DNA from 3 places in the Streptomyces sp. NPDC046727 genome. Region 2 is predicted to be linked to each of the others. Evidence: riboswitches for the same ligand, from Rfam matches in the RefSeq annotation. Region 2 holds a riboswitch; each other region holds the start of a gene.
What was found. Region 2 has a riboswitch for cobalamin ahead of ABZ937_RS35355 (cobalamin biosynthesis protein). Riboswitches for the same ligand answer to the same signal wherever they lie in the genome.
Positions count from the first base shown of each region.

Region 1: linked by a shared signal. The riboswitch ahead of ABZ937_RS13795 (HoxN/HupN/NixA family nickel/cobalt transporter) and the one ahead of ABZ937_RS35355 (cobalamin biosynthesis protein) in region 2 are both predicted to bind cobalamin.
Region 3: linked by a shared signal. The riboswitch ahead of ABZ937_RS35495 (hypothetical protein) and the one ahead of ABZ937_RS35355 (cobalamin biosynthesis protein) in region 2 are both predicted to bind cobalamin.

Region 1 is NZ_JBEYYR010000009.1:115,067-119,330, reverse strand. It holds gene ABZ937_RS13805 (glycoside hydrolase family 13 protein) at 1-1,640, opposite strand, end outside; gene ABZ937_RS13800 (metalloregulator ArsR/SmtB family transcription factor) at 1,708-2,058, opposite strand; cobalamin riboswitch at 2,139-2,331, shown strand; gene ABZ937_RS13795 (HoxN/HupN/NixA family nickel/cobalt transporter) at 2,360-3,448, shown strand; gene ABZ937_RS13790 (nucleoside hydrolase) at 3,445-4,264, opposite strand, start outside.
Region 2 is NZ_JBEYYR010000040.1:65,624-69,887, reverse strand. It holds gene ABZ937_RS35360 (cobyric acid synthase) at 1-959, opposite strand, end outside; gene ABZ937_RS35355 (cobalamin biosynthesis protein) at 956-1,900, opposite strand; cobalamin riboswitch at 2,001-2,143, opposite strand; gene ABZ937_RS35350 (CU044_2847 family protein) at 2,368-2,712, shown strand; gene ABZ937_RS35345 (serine protease) at 2,693-4,264, shown strand, end outside.
Region 3 is NZ_JBEYYR010000041.1:4,242-8,505, reverse strand. It holds gene ABZ937_RS35510 (CbtB-domain containing protein) at 1-120, opposite strand, end outside; cobalamin riboswitch at 157-300, opposite strand; gene ABZ937_RS35505 (enoyl-CoA hydratase/isomerase family protein) at 451-1,521, opposite strand; partial or broken gene ABZ937_RS35500 (acyl-CoA dehydrogenase family protein) at 1,518-1,628, opposite strand; gene ABZ937_RS35495 (hypothetical protein) at 1,682-2,065, opposite strand; cobalamin riboswitch at 2,138-2,261, opposite strand; gene sigJ (RNA polymerase sigma factor SigJ) at 2,419-3,333, shown strand; gene ABZ937_RS35485 (SDR family oxidoreductase) at 3,403-4,140, opposite strand.

The sequences.
Region 1 (4,264 bases), on a different contig from region 2:
AGCCACACCGTGGTGTCCGGCGGCAGGGTGCTCCCCTTCGGCAGGGGTGTGCTGCTCAGCAGGACCTCGCCGGGTGGGAGCGGTACCGGTCCGGTGCCGAGGTTGGTGACGTTCCGCCAGGCCCCGGTGCGGCGGAAGTCCAGCACACCGGCGGCCGTGCCCGGCGTCCAGGCCAGCGTCTCGCCCTCCAGCAGCTTGCGGCGCAGCCGCAGGGCCGTGCGGTACAGCTCCAGCGTGCTGCCCTCGGCGCCGGCCTGCGCCTCGACGGCGAGGGCCGCGAAGGACGCCGGCTGCGGCAGCCAGCCGGCCCCGGGCCCGAAGCCGTACGAGGGTCCGGTCGTCATCCAGGGCAGCGGCACCCGGCAGCCGTCGCGGCCCTTGCGGACATGCCCGGTCTGCTCCCAGATCGGGTCCTGGAGCACCTCGGTGGGCAAATCGGCGACCTCGGGCAGGCCGAGTTCCTCGCCCTGGTAGAGGTAGGCCGAGCCGGGCAGGGCCAGCATCAGCAGGGTCGCCGCCCGGGCCCGGCGCACACCGGCCGCCGGGTCGACCGCGGGCGCGCTGCCGCCGGACAGCAGCCAGGCCGCCGGGTCGGTGCCGGGCGGCAGCATCAGCCGGGAGGCGTGCCGTACGACGTCGTGGTTGGACAGCACCCAGGTCGCGGAGGCCCCGGCGGACCGGGCCGTGGCCAGCGACCCGGTGATGACGTCCCGCAACTCCTCGGCGTCCCAGCGCGCCTCCAGATACTCGAAGTTGAAGGCCTGGCCGAGTTCGTCGGGGCGGGCGTACAGAGCGCGTCGGGCGCCCGGGACCCAGGCCTCGGCGACGGCGGTGCGCGGCGGGCGGTAGGCGTCGAAGACCTTCCTCCAGTCCCGGTAGATCTCATGGACCTCGTCGCGGTCCCAGTACGGGTGGCTGCCCGGCTCCACCCGCGGCAGCGCGTCCTCGCCGGTCGCGCCGATGCCGCCGACGTCCCGCAGCGGCTCGGTGAGGTCCTTGGCCAGGCCGTGGGCGACGTCGACGCGGAAGCCGTCGACGCCCCGGTCGGCCCAGAAGCGCAGGGTGGTGCGGAAGTCGGCGCGGACCTCCTCGTTGTCCCAGTTCAGATCGGGCTGTTCGGGGGCGAAGAGGTGCAGGTACCAGTCCCCGTCCGGGACCCGCCGCCAGGCGCTGCCGCCGAAGACCGACTGCCAGTCACTGGGCGGGAGTTCACCGCGCGCACCCTTGCCGGGACGGAAGACGTAGCGCTCCCGGGCGGCGGACCCGGGTCCGGCGCGCAGCGCCTCCTGGAACCAGGGGTGCAGATGCGAGGTGTGATTCGGTACGACGTCCACGACGACCTTCAGACCGAGCCGGTGCGCCTCGGCGACCAGGGCGTCGAAGTCGTCCAGGGTGCCGAGGCGCGGGTCGACGTCCCGGTGGTCGGCCACGTCGTAGCCGCCGTCGGCGAGTTCGGAGGGGTAGAAGGGGCTCAGCCACAGGGCGTCCACCCCGAGCGTGGCGAGATGGTCCAGCCGCTCGGTGACGCCCCTGAGATCACCGAGCCCGTCACCGTCGGCGTCGGCGAAGCTGCGTGGATAGACCTGGTAGATGACGGCCTGCCGCCACCAGTCGGGGTCCCTGGACGAAAGGTCTGCCATGCACGGAATCTGTCCACACCACCGGGAACCGGAAACGTCCGTCCGGGTGACCGAACAGCCGTCCGGTTCAGTCGCCGCAGTGCTCCAGCAGTCCCCGCACCTCCGCGTCCACCACCCGGTACCGCACCACGCGCCCCTCCTTCTCCCCCGCCACCACCCCGGCCGCCCGCAGCAGCCGCAGCGCCTGGGAGACGGCGGGGTCGTTCATGCCCGTGGCGATCGCGAGGTCGGAGACGGCGAGCGGTCCGGTGCGGTGCAGGGCGAGCAGCAGCGCGAGCCGGTTGGCGTCGGCCAGCAGGGAGAAGCGGTCGGCCCAGGCGCGCAGGCGGTCCGCGTCACCGATGGCGGCGATCGCCTCGCACACCCGGTGACCGTCGATGGTGCGCCGGTCGGCTCGGTCGGCAGGCACGAGATGCATGCCGTCATCCTCGCAGGCGCGCTTTTGTGATCTTGCATACCTGCGCGGGTGCGCAGCTATGCAGGAAACCGCGTGCCCCTCTACGGTGGGCGGGCCGTGGTGTTCGGGAAGTCGATGCAAGGTCGACGCGGCCCTCGCCACTGTGATCGGGGAGTCCCCGTTCCGCGTCCCGCGAGGGGCAGCCACTGGGCGTCGCAGGGCGGCCGGGAAGGCAGGAGCGGCGGATGTGCGTACCCGTAAGCCAGGAGACCGGCCACGGCAGCTCATGAAGTGATCCACGAGGTGCTGGAGCATGAAACCGATGGCTGACGCAGCTTCTTTCCGCTGGCGACGCGAGGACACCGTCAAGACGGTGGGGCTGCTGGCGGTGATCGTCGCTCTGCATGTCGTCGCCTTCGGGATCCTGTTCCTCCTCGTCGCGCCCGAGCACTACAAGGTGGGCAGCGATGTCTTCGGGGTCGGGCTCGGTGTCACCGCCTACACCCTCGGCATGCGGCACGCCTTCGACGCCGATCACATCGCCGCGATCGACAACACCACCCGCAAGCTGATGGCCGACGGGAAGCGGCCGGTGTCGGTGGGGTTCTGGTTCGCGCTCGGCCATTCCAGCGTGGTGGTGCTGCTGGCGCTGCTGATCGCGGGCGGCACCTCGCTGGCCGGGAAGGTGATGAACGAGGGGTCCAGCACCCACCAGGTGCTGGGCTTTCTCGGTACGACGGTCTCCGGGACGTTCCTGTATCTCATCGCCGCCCTGAACCTGGTCGCCCTGGTGGGCATCCTGAAGGTCTTCCGCGCGATGCGTGCCGGTGCGTACGACGAGAAGGAGCTCGAACAGCGCCTCGACTCGCGCGGGTTCATGAACCGGGTCCTCGGCCGGCTCACCCAGTCCGTCTCGCGGCCCGGGCAGATGTACCCGCTCGGCTTCCTCTTCGGCCTCGGCTTCGACACGGCCACCGAAGTCACGCTGATGGTGATGGCGGGCTCGGGCGCGGCGGCGGGCCTGCCCTGGTACGCGGTGCTCTGCCTGCCCCTGCTCTTCGCCGCCGGGATGAGCCTGTTCGACACCCTCGACGGCACGTTCATGAACTTCGCCTACCAGTGGGCGTTCTCGAATCCCGTCCGCAAGGTCTTCTACAACCTCGCCATCACCGGCCTGTCCATCGCGGTCGCCTTCTTCATCGGCACGATCGAGCTGGTCGGCGTGGTCCACGAGAAGTTCGGCCTCAGCGACCCGGTCACCGGCTGGGTGGCCGGGCTCGATCTCGACAACGTCGGCTATCTCATCGTCGGCCTGTTCGTGGTGGTATGGGCGGCGGCGCTGGCGTACTGGCGGCTGGCCCGGGTGGAGGAGCGCTGGTCGGCCCCCGCCCCCGCCGCCCCTGCCGACTAGCGTTCCACGGTCTCCAGGTAGAGCTTGACGTACCGGTCGGCGTTGACCTCCAACGCGACGTCCACCAGCGCCCGTTCGCGGCCGCCCTCGTGGATCTCGGACTCGCCCAGGCGGGGCCGGCGGTCGACGATGGTCTGGCCGCGGGTCGGGCCGGGGGCGAGGGAGACCTCGACCGGCAGGAGGCGGGTGGTGATGCCGTGCGGGTCGGCGACCGCGCACACCGCGCCCGCGTCGCCGAGGCCGCCCGCCTCCTCGGCCTCCGGCGGCTCGCCCTGGTGGGCCGGCCGGTGGGCGAGGAGTTCGCCGGCCAGGCGGGTGCCGGGCTCACTGCTCGCGCGCAGCCGGTGCACCTCGGCGCTGTCCACGACGACCTGCCGGAAGACGTCCAGGCCGTACATCGTGATCGGCACCCCGGCCGTGAGCAGGATCGCCGCGGCCTCGGGGTCGTGCCAGACGTTGAACTCCGCGACCGGCGTGGCGTTCCCGATCTCCACCGCCCCGCCCATGAACACGATCCGCTCGATGTTCCGGGTCACCTCCGGGTGGGTGCGCAGGAGCAGGGCGATGTTCGTCAGGGGTGCCGTCGGGATCAGGGTGACCGGGCGCGGGGAGGCGAGGATCTCGCGGTGCAGGAGCGTGACGGCGTCGACGTCCGCCGGGGTGCGGGACGGCGCGGGCAGGCCCAGGTCGCCCATGCCGTCGGCGCCGTGCACGGGGGCGGAGCGGGCGGGCTCCAGCAGCGGGCGCTCGGCGCCCCGGGCCACCGGGATGTCGGGGGCGCCCGCCTGCTCCAGCACGGTGAGGGTGTTGCGGACC
Region 2 (4,264 bases):
TCGCGCAGCCACGCGAGCGCCCTGACCGTTCCCCGGGTCCCCGGGACGACGACGAGGTCGGCGTCCGCCAGCTCCTCCGGGCGGTCCACGAACCGGACCACGACGCCCGGTTCGGCGGCCAGCGCGTCCACGTCGGTGAAGTTGGACATGAGCGGGACCGCGCACACGGCGACCCGCAGCACGTCCTCGCCGACGGGCGGGGCGACGGTGGACTCCCGGACGGTCCCGCGCAGCGACACGCGCAGTCCGTCCTCCTCGTCGATGCCGAGCCCGTGCCGGAACGGGAGGACACCATAGGTGTGCCGCCCGGTCAGCCCGTGCAGCATGTCCAACCCCGGCTCCAGCAGGCTGACATCCCCGCGGAACTTGTTCACCAGGAAACCGGCGACCAGCTCCTGGTCCTCGGGCGAGAGCAGGGCGACGGTCCCGAAGAAGGAGGCGAACACGCCCCCGCGGTCGATGTCGCCGACGACCAGCACGGGCAGCCGCGCGTTCCTGGCGATGCCCATGTTGACGATGTCGGTGCGCCGCAGGTTGATCTCGGCCGGGCTCCCCGCCCCCTCACAGATCACCGCGTCATACGTGCCCCGCAACTCGGCCAGGCAGTCCAGCACCGTGCCGAGGAGCTGCTGCTGACGCCCGCCGTGGTACCCGCGCGCGCTCAGCTCGCCCACCGGCTTGCCCAGCAGCACCACCTGGCTGCTCTGCTCGCCGCCCGGCTTGAGCAGCACGGGGTTCATGAGCGCGGTCGGCTCGACCCGGCAGGCCTGCGCCTGCATCGCCTGAGCCCGCCCGATCTCGGCGCCCTCGCGCGTCACGAACGAGTTGAGCGACATGTTCTGCGCCTTGAACGGCGCGACCTTCACGCCCTGGCGTACCAGCCAGCGGCAGATGCCGGCCGTGACGACGCTCTTGCCGGCGTCGGAGGTGGTGCCGGCGACGAGGAGACCACCGTTCACTTCCCACGTCCTTTCAGGAGTGCGCGCGCGGCGACCGTGGTGCCGAGGGCGAGGAGGCCGACGCGGCGGGAGAGCCGTACGGCCCGGTCGATGTCGGTGACCCGGACCGGCCGGCCGGCGGCGCCGTTGAGCACGGGGCGGTGCTCGACCCGGCCGCCGTAGGAGAGGGTTCCGCCGAGGCGTACGCCGAGGGCGCCCGCGAAGGAGGCCTCCACGGGCCCGGCGTTGGGGCTCGGGTGCTTGCGTGCGTCGGCCTTCCAGGCGCGCAGGGCGCCCCGGGCATCGGGTCCGGCCGCGGCGGCGAGGACGGCGGTCAGCCGGGCCCCCGGCCAGCCGGCGACGTCGTCGAGGCGGGCGGAGGCCCAGCCGTAGCGCCGGTGGCGGGGCGACTTGTGGCCCACCATGGCGTCCAGGGTGTTGACCGCGCGGAACCCGAGGAGCCCCGGCACCCCGGCCACGGCGCCCCACACCAGCGCGCCCACGACGGCGTCGGAGGTGTTCTCGGCGACCGACTCGACCACGGCCCGGGCGATGCCGTCGGCGTCCAGCGCCTGCGGGTCCCGGCCGCACAGATGGGGCAGCCGGGCCCGGGCGGCCTCGACGTCCCCGGCCTCCAGCGCGCGCCCGACGGCGCGGGCCTCCCGGGCGAGCGACGTGCCGCCCACGACCGCCCAGGTGGCGGCGGCGGTCAGCGCGACGGAGGCGGCAGGCAAGGGGCGTACGGCGCGTACGGCCAGCGCGCCGAGAGCGACGGCGCCACCGGCGCACACGGCGGTGTGCAGCGCGCCCCAGCCGCGGTGGTCGTGCCACAACGCGCCTTCCACGGCTCCGGCCGCCCGGCCGAACGCGGCGACCGGATGCCCGCGGCGCGGATCGCCGAGGAGCAGGTCGCCCAGGACGCCGGCGGCGGCGCCGTACGCGTACGTGCGATCGGCACCCATCGGCTCAGCCGGCCGTGGGCACAGGAACGGGCCTGGTACGGGTCCTCGATGGGCAGCCGAGCATGGCGATATGTGTCCTCACTCAGGGTGTCCGCGCCCTGGTTCGACGTGAATCGGCGGTGAGAGTTCCTGGCTCCCGGGGGTTCTTCCCCGGTGACAGTGGCGGGACCGCGCCGGATTCGCACCGGCTTCCTCTCCTGCCGCCGTACATGGCCTGGGCAGTCCACCACGCCCCCGGAACGGCCGTCAACTTGCCTTTGACCTGGGATGCCGGACTGTGCTGAGGCCCACACCGCTAGCACGCCGGACGCCGCCGGACGGCCGGATCGCGGTGAATTCCCCTCGCGCGGACGGCATTCACCGCTCCCGCTTGTACTCACGCACCGTGAGCATCTGCAATAGCGCGTACGACTCATACGGGGCGCAACGGACGCGGGAGGGGACGCACAGTGGCGTATGTGGGCGAGATGCTGCTGGACGACGGCCAGATCGTGCTGTTGGAGGTGGCGGGCGAGGGCCCGGCGGGCGTGCAGCGGGTCTCGCGCGGCGGCGCGATGGCCGGGGCGGCCGAGACCCTCCAGCAGGCACTGACCCGGGTCCGCCCGGCACTCGGCGCGCTCGTCACCGAGGCCCGCACACTGGCGAGACCGCCCGAGTCCGTCACCGTCGAGTTCGGCATCACGGTGAGCGCCGAGGCCGGGGTGGTGGTGGCGCGCGGATCGACCGAGGCGCACTTCACGGTGAGCATGCAGTGGTCGAACACGGATCCGTCGGACATTCCGGGGCAGCGTGATGGCGAAAGCCGCTCCTGACGACGAACTCCCGCGCGGCATCGCACGCTTCTGGAGCGAGGACGGCCGGGTCACCGGCACCGGCTTCCTGGTCGCGGAACGCACGCTGTGCACCTGCGCGCACGTCGTCGCGAGCGCGCTCGGCGGCGACGAGTCGGCCACGACACCCCCCACGGCCCCGGTGTCCGTCGACTTCCCGCTGCTGCACCCGCCGTCCGCGCGCCGCACGGCGACCGTCACCCACTGGCGTCCGGTCACGGCGGACGGCGGCGGCGACATCGCCCTGCTGACCCTGGCGGAGACCGTCCCGGGCACGGCACCGGTCCGCTTCGCGGGCGGCACCGGCATGTGGGGCCACCCGTTCCGCGTCCTCGGCTTCCCGCACCGCACGGACGACCACGGGGTATGGGTGCGCGGCCGGCTCCGCGCCCCGGTCGGCAAGGGCTGGACGTCCATGGAGGCGGCGCCCGGATCCCCCTCGATCGCCCGGGGGTTCAGCGGATCGCCGGTGTGGGACACCGTGCAGGGCGGGGTGGTCGGCATGACCGTCGCCATGGAGCTGGGTGCCCCGGCGGCGACGGCGTACCTGATCCCGGCCGCCCTGCTGCTCGGCCTGGACCCCGACCTGCGTCCCTCCCCCTTCCGGGGCCTGGAGCCCTTCCGCGAACAGGACGCCCACGTCTTCTTCGCCCGCCGCGCGGACAGCGCCCGCATCGCCGACGCCGTCCGCACCCACCCCTTCGTGCCGGTGGCCGGAGCCTCCGGGGTCGGCAAGTCGTCCCTGGTGCGTGCCGGGGTGCTGCCCCTGCTCCGGTCGGCCGGCCACACGGTCACGGACTTCGCCGGGCAACCGGACACCGACCCGATCCGCACCCTCGCGGCCGCCCTGGCCGGCCAGTTCCCCGCCGCCCGCGACCTGGCCCGGGAACTCACCGGCGGCGACCGCGGCCGGACGGCGGTGCTGCTCGGCGCCCGCGTCCTGGAGCACGCCGGTACGGCCGGACACGTCGTCCTCCTGGACCAGTTCGAGGAGACCGTGGGCGCCCGCCCCGCCGACGCCCGCGCCCTCCTGGACGTCCTGCTGCCGATGACACGGGCCTGCCACCCGGAGGGCCGCCGCTTCCGGGTCCTGGCCACCCTGCGCTCGGCGTCCCTGGAGGAACTCGTCATGGGCGGCCGGGCCGAGGCCCTCAGCGGCACGGTCCAGATGATCGCGCCGATGACCCCGGCCCAGCTGGACGAGGTGGTGCGCCTGCCCGTCGCCGCCGTCCCCGGAGTGGAGTTCGAACCCGGCCTGGCCGAACGGATCGTCACGGACGCGGGCGGCGAGCCGGGCGCGCTGCCCCTGGTGGAGTTCGCCCTGGCGGAACTCTGGGAACGGCAGGCGCACGGCCGCCTCACGCACGCCGGGTACCGCGAGATCGGCGGGGTGGAGGGCGCGCTCGCCCGGTACGCGGACCAGCAGCTGACGCAGGTGTGCAAGGGGCCGGGCGGGGTGGACGAGGCGGTGGCCCGCCGCTTGTTCGAACGCCTCGCGCGGCCGGTGAAGGGCAAGGAGTACGCCCGGGTGGCG
Region 3 (4,264 bases), on a different contig from region 2:
GTAGAGCAGGACCAGCATCAGGATGCCGAAGAAGACCGCCCAGGGAGCTATCGCCTTCAGCGGCAGCTTGGCGGGGATGGCGGGAGTGGTGGCTGTCGGCTGGGCGACGGTCTGCGCCATGGCAGAACCTCCTCCGGGAGTTCGCGTCCCATGTCGGTGGTGCACAGGACGACGGCCACGGGTCTGACTCACGAGGAGCCCCTGGAGGCTCTCGCACACAGTGGCGCGACCGTGCCGGATTCCCACCGGCTTCCGTCTCGCCGTCGTCGATATCGGACAGACCGTACCGCGCGACCGGTGCACGGCCAAGACCGCGTCCACCAGCGTGATCTTCCTCTCGCACCGGGCGAACGGTCCTGGGCCGTGTGGGTCAGCGGTGGCGGAATTTCAGCGGTCGTTCGTCCGCGAGGGCGCCCATGTTCCCGACTCCGATGAATGCGGCAATCCTGCTCAGCGGGCCGGCGCGGTGCCGGGCCCGGCGAGCCCCAGTTCACGGTCGCCGAGCGGGGCGAAGAAGCGTTCCACGTCGGCGTCGGTGACCTCGGCGAGGGTCGCCGGCGACCAGCGCGGGTTGCGGTCCTTGTCGATGATCTGGGCCCGTACCCCCTCGACCAGGTCGGGGCTGCTCAGGGCGGCGCACGAGACGCGGTACTCCTGGTCGAGGACCCGCTCCAGCGGGCCGAGGCGCCGGGCGCGGCGGATCGCGGCCAGGGTGACCTTGAGCGCGGTGGGCGACTTGGCGAGCAGGGTCTCGGCCGCCTCCTTGGCGTCGGGGCTGCCGTGGCCGAGCAGCCGGTGGACGATCTCCTCGACCGTGCCGGCGGCGTAGCAGGCGTCGATCCACTCTCGCCGGTGGGCCAACTGCCCCTCGGTCGGCGGCTGCACATGGCGCGCGAGCGCGTCTCGTACGGGCATGTCGGCGAGGTCGTCCACGAAGTGCCCGAGGGCGGCGGAGGGTACGTAGTGGTCGGCGAGGCCGCACAGCAGGGCGTCTCCGGCGCCGATCTGCGCGCCGGTCAGCGCCAGGTGGGTGCCCAGTTCGCCGGGTGCCCGGCCGAGGAGCCAGGTGCCCCCGATGTCGGGGACGAAGCCGATGCCGGTCTCGGGCATGGCGATCCGGGACCGTTCCGTGACGACACGGACACTGCCGTGCGCGGAGACGCCGACGCCGCCGCCCATGACGATGCCGTCCATGACGGCGACGTACGGCTTGGGGTAGCGGGCGATGCGGGCGTTGAGGTGGTACTCGTCCCGCCAGAACGCGGCGGAGGCGCTGCCGTCGCCGTCGCGGGCGTCGTCGTGGACGGCACGGATGTCGCCGCCCGCGCACAGGCCGCGCTCCCCCGCCCCGGTGATGACCACGGTGTGCACGTCCGGGTCGCACTCCCACGCGGTCAGGGCCTCGGCGATCCGGCGGACCATGACATGGTTCAGGGCGTTGAGCGCCTGGGGCCGGTTGAGCGTGATGTACGCGGCCCGTCCCCTGGTGTCCAGCAGGACCGGTTCCTCGCTGCCGCTCATCCGAGTGCCTCCGTCGGGCCATGGGCCGCGATGACGCGCATGATCTCGTTGGTTCCTTCCAGGATGTGGTGCACCCGCAGGTCACGGACGATCTTCTCAATGCCGTACGCGCCGGGGTGGCCGCAGCCGTCGGCCGAACTCCTCCCGCTCGGTGCGGGCGTCAGGAATCCGTACGCCGCGGTGGCGTGAAGGCGTACAGGTCGAGGATGTCCGGCAGGGGCGCGACGCCGGGGCCACCGGCGCGCACCCAGCTGATGATGTCCTCGGTCGCGGCCGGGTCGTTGACGAGCCCCAGCCAGACCGGCCGCGCGCCGGCGGCCCGGGCGGCGGCGGACGGCTGTACGACGATGACGTTGGCCTGGTCGCACACGTCGAGGCAGTCGGAGATGCGCACGGGCACCTCCGCGCGCAGCCGTGCGGTCTGCGCCGCGTGATCGACCCCGATCACCTTGGGGCTGCCGCAGCAGCAGTCCCGGCACACGACGACCCGGCACGGCGCCGGACCGCTCCCCGGCACAGCCCCGGCCGGTGTCTCTTCCGTCAGCTTCTCGGGCACGCCGCGCCACTCCCCTCCCGGGGAGATCCGCCCCGGTGTCACGTGAGGAGGCGACCGCGTGAGTCTCCTGGCTCCCGGGTCACGGCTCGTGCCGCCTTCCCGCCCTGTTCGGGGGCGGTGGCCTGCCGGAACTCGCTCACCGGTCACAGTGGCGGGACCGCGCCGGATTCACACCGGCTTCCTCGGACCGCCGTCGCCTTATGTCGCCGGTCATCCTTTCATCACCGGCGCCGCACCGTCATCCGGCCCCGACTCGTGGCCGCCGCCGTATGCTCACAGCGAGCGGACCGCCCCGCACCGAGGCTCCGGCTGGACGGTCGATCTACGGAGGCATCGGCACGATGGACGAGCGACAACCGCTCACCGACGGCTCGCTGAGCGAAGCGGCGGATGTGTTCCAGCGGTTGCGTCCCCGGCTGTTCGGTATCGCCTACCGCGTCCTGGGCAGTGTGGCCGAGGCCGAGGACGTGGTACAGGACGTGTGGGTGCGCTGGCAGGGCGCGGACCGCGGTGCGGTGCTGGATTCCGCGGCGTTCCTGGCCAGGATCACCACGCGTCTGGCCATCAACGTGGCCCGGTCGGCGCGGGTCCGCCGGGAGGCGTACGTGGGGCCGTGGCTGCCGGAGCCGGTGGACACCAGTGTCGATCCGCAGGTCGGCGCGGAGCGCGGCGAGGCGCTGGAACTGGCCGTGCTGCTGGTCCTGGAGAAACTGAACCCCGTGGAGCGGGCGGCGTACGTGCTGCGGGAAGCGTTCGACTACGCGTACGACGAGATCGCGGGCATCCTCCAGCTGAGCCAGGCCAATACCCGGCAGATCGTCAGCCGTGCCCGCAAGCGGCTGTCCGCCGAGCGACGGGAGCGCGTCGACACGGCACAGCACCGGCGGCTGCTCGACGCGTTCGTCGCCGCCGCGCGGCACGGTGACGTCGCCGCGCTCGAAAGGGTGCTGTCGGCCGACGTCGTCGCCTACGCGGACGGCAACGGCATGCGCGGCGTGGCCCGGCTGGCGATCGTGGGCGCCGAGCGCGCGGCGCGGGTCACCGCCTTCAGCAAGAACTTCTTCCCCGGGGCCGAGTACACCGTGGTCGAGGCCAACGGCCTGCCCAGCCTGCTGCTCGTGCAGGACGGGGTGAGCGTCGCCCTGGTGAGCATCACGGTGGGCCCGGACGGCATCGACGGGCTCTACTGGGTGATCACCCCTGACAAGCTGCGGGCGTACGAGCGGTCCGCGCGCCGGATCGCCGGGCGTCCCTAGCGAAGGAAGGGCACCGCGTGAGCGTACGCGGTACCCCTGCCCTCGGTCGGTCCGGACGGTCGGCGCCGGTCAGTTCCGCTTGAGCCAGTCCTCGTAGCGGGTGGCCGCGACATGCACGGTGTCGTCGCCGGTCAGCACGTCGGGCATGCCCGCGAACAGGCCGGCGGTCTCGTCCGTGACGACCGTACGGCCGTCCGGCTTGGCTTCCAGCGTGAGCTCGGCGAGCCGGTCGAGTCCGTACACCTCGGGTCCCGCGATGTTGCGGATGCCGTTCGTCGGTTCGCCCTGGGCCGCTTCGGCGACGGCGGCGGCGACATCGGCGGAGGCGATCGGACGCAGCCGCAGGGACGGCAGGCGCACCTCCTTGCCCACGGTGGACATGTCCATCACCGGAGCGATGAACTCGAAGAACTGGGTGGCGCGCACGAGGCTGTAGGGCACGCCGCTGCCGCGCACGGCCTCCTCCTGGGCGACCTTGGCCCGGTAGTAGCCGTAGTCGGGCACCTGGTCGACGCCGACGATGGAGAGCGCGACGTGATGGCGGACGCCCGCCTCCTTCTCGGCCGCGAACAGGTGCTGGGCCGAGCGGGTGAAGAAGTCCAGCGCCGGCTCGGTCTCGAAGGACGGGGAGTTCGACACGTCCACGACCACGTCCGCGCCCTCGACCGCCTGGGCCAGGCCCTCGCCGGTGAGGGCATTGACTCCCCTGGAGGGAGCGGCGGGCACGGCCTCGTGGCCCTTGTCGCGCACCAGCGCGACCACCTGTGAGCCGATGAGCCCCGTACCGCCGATCACCACGATCTTCATCACTGTCTCCGTCAGCCGATTCGCTTCCGACGGACACCGGCGACACCCGCCGGGCCCGGTGCGGCAACGCGCACATCTCCAGGACAAGGCAGCGGTCAGGTTTGTGACAGTCGAGCGCCCGCAT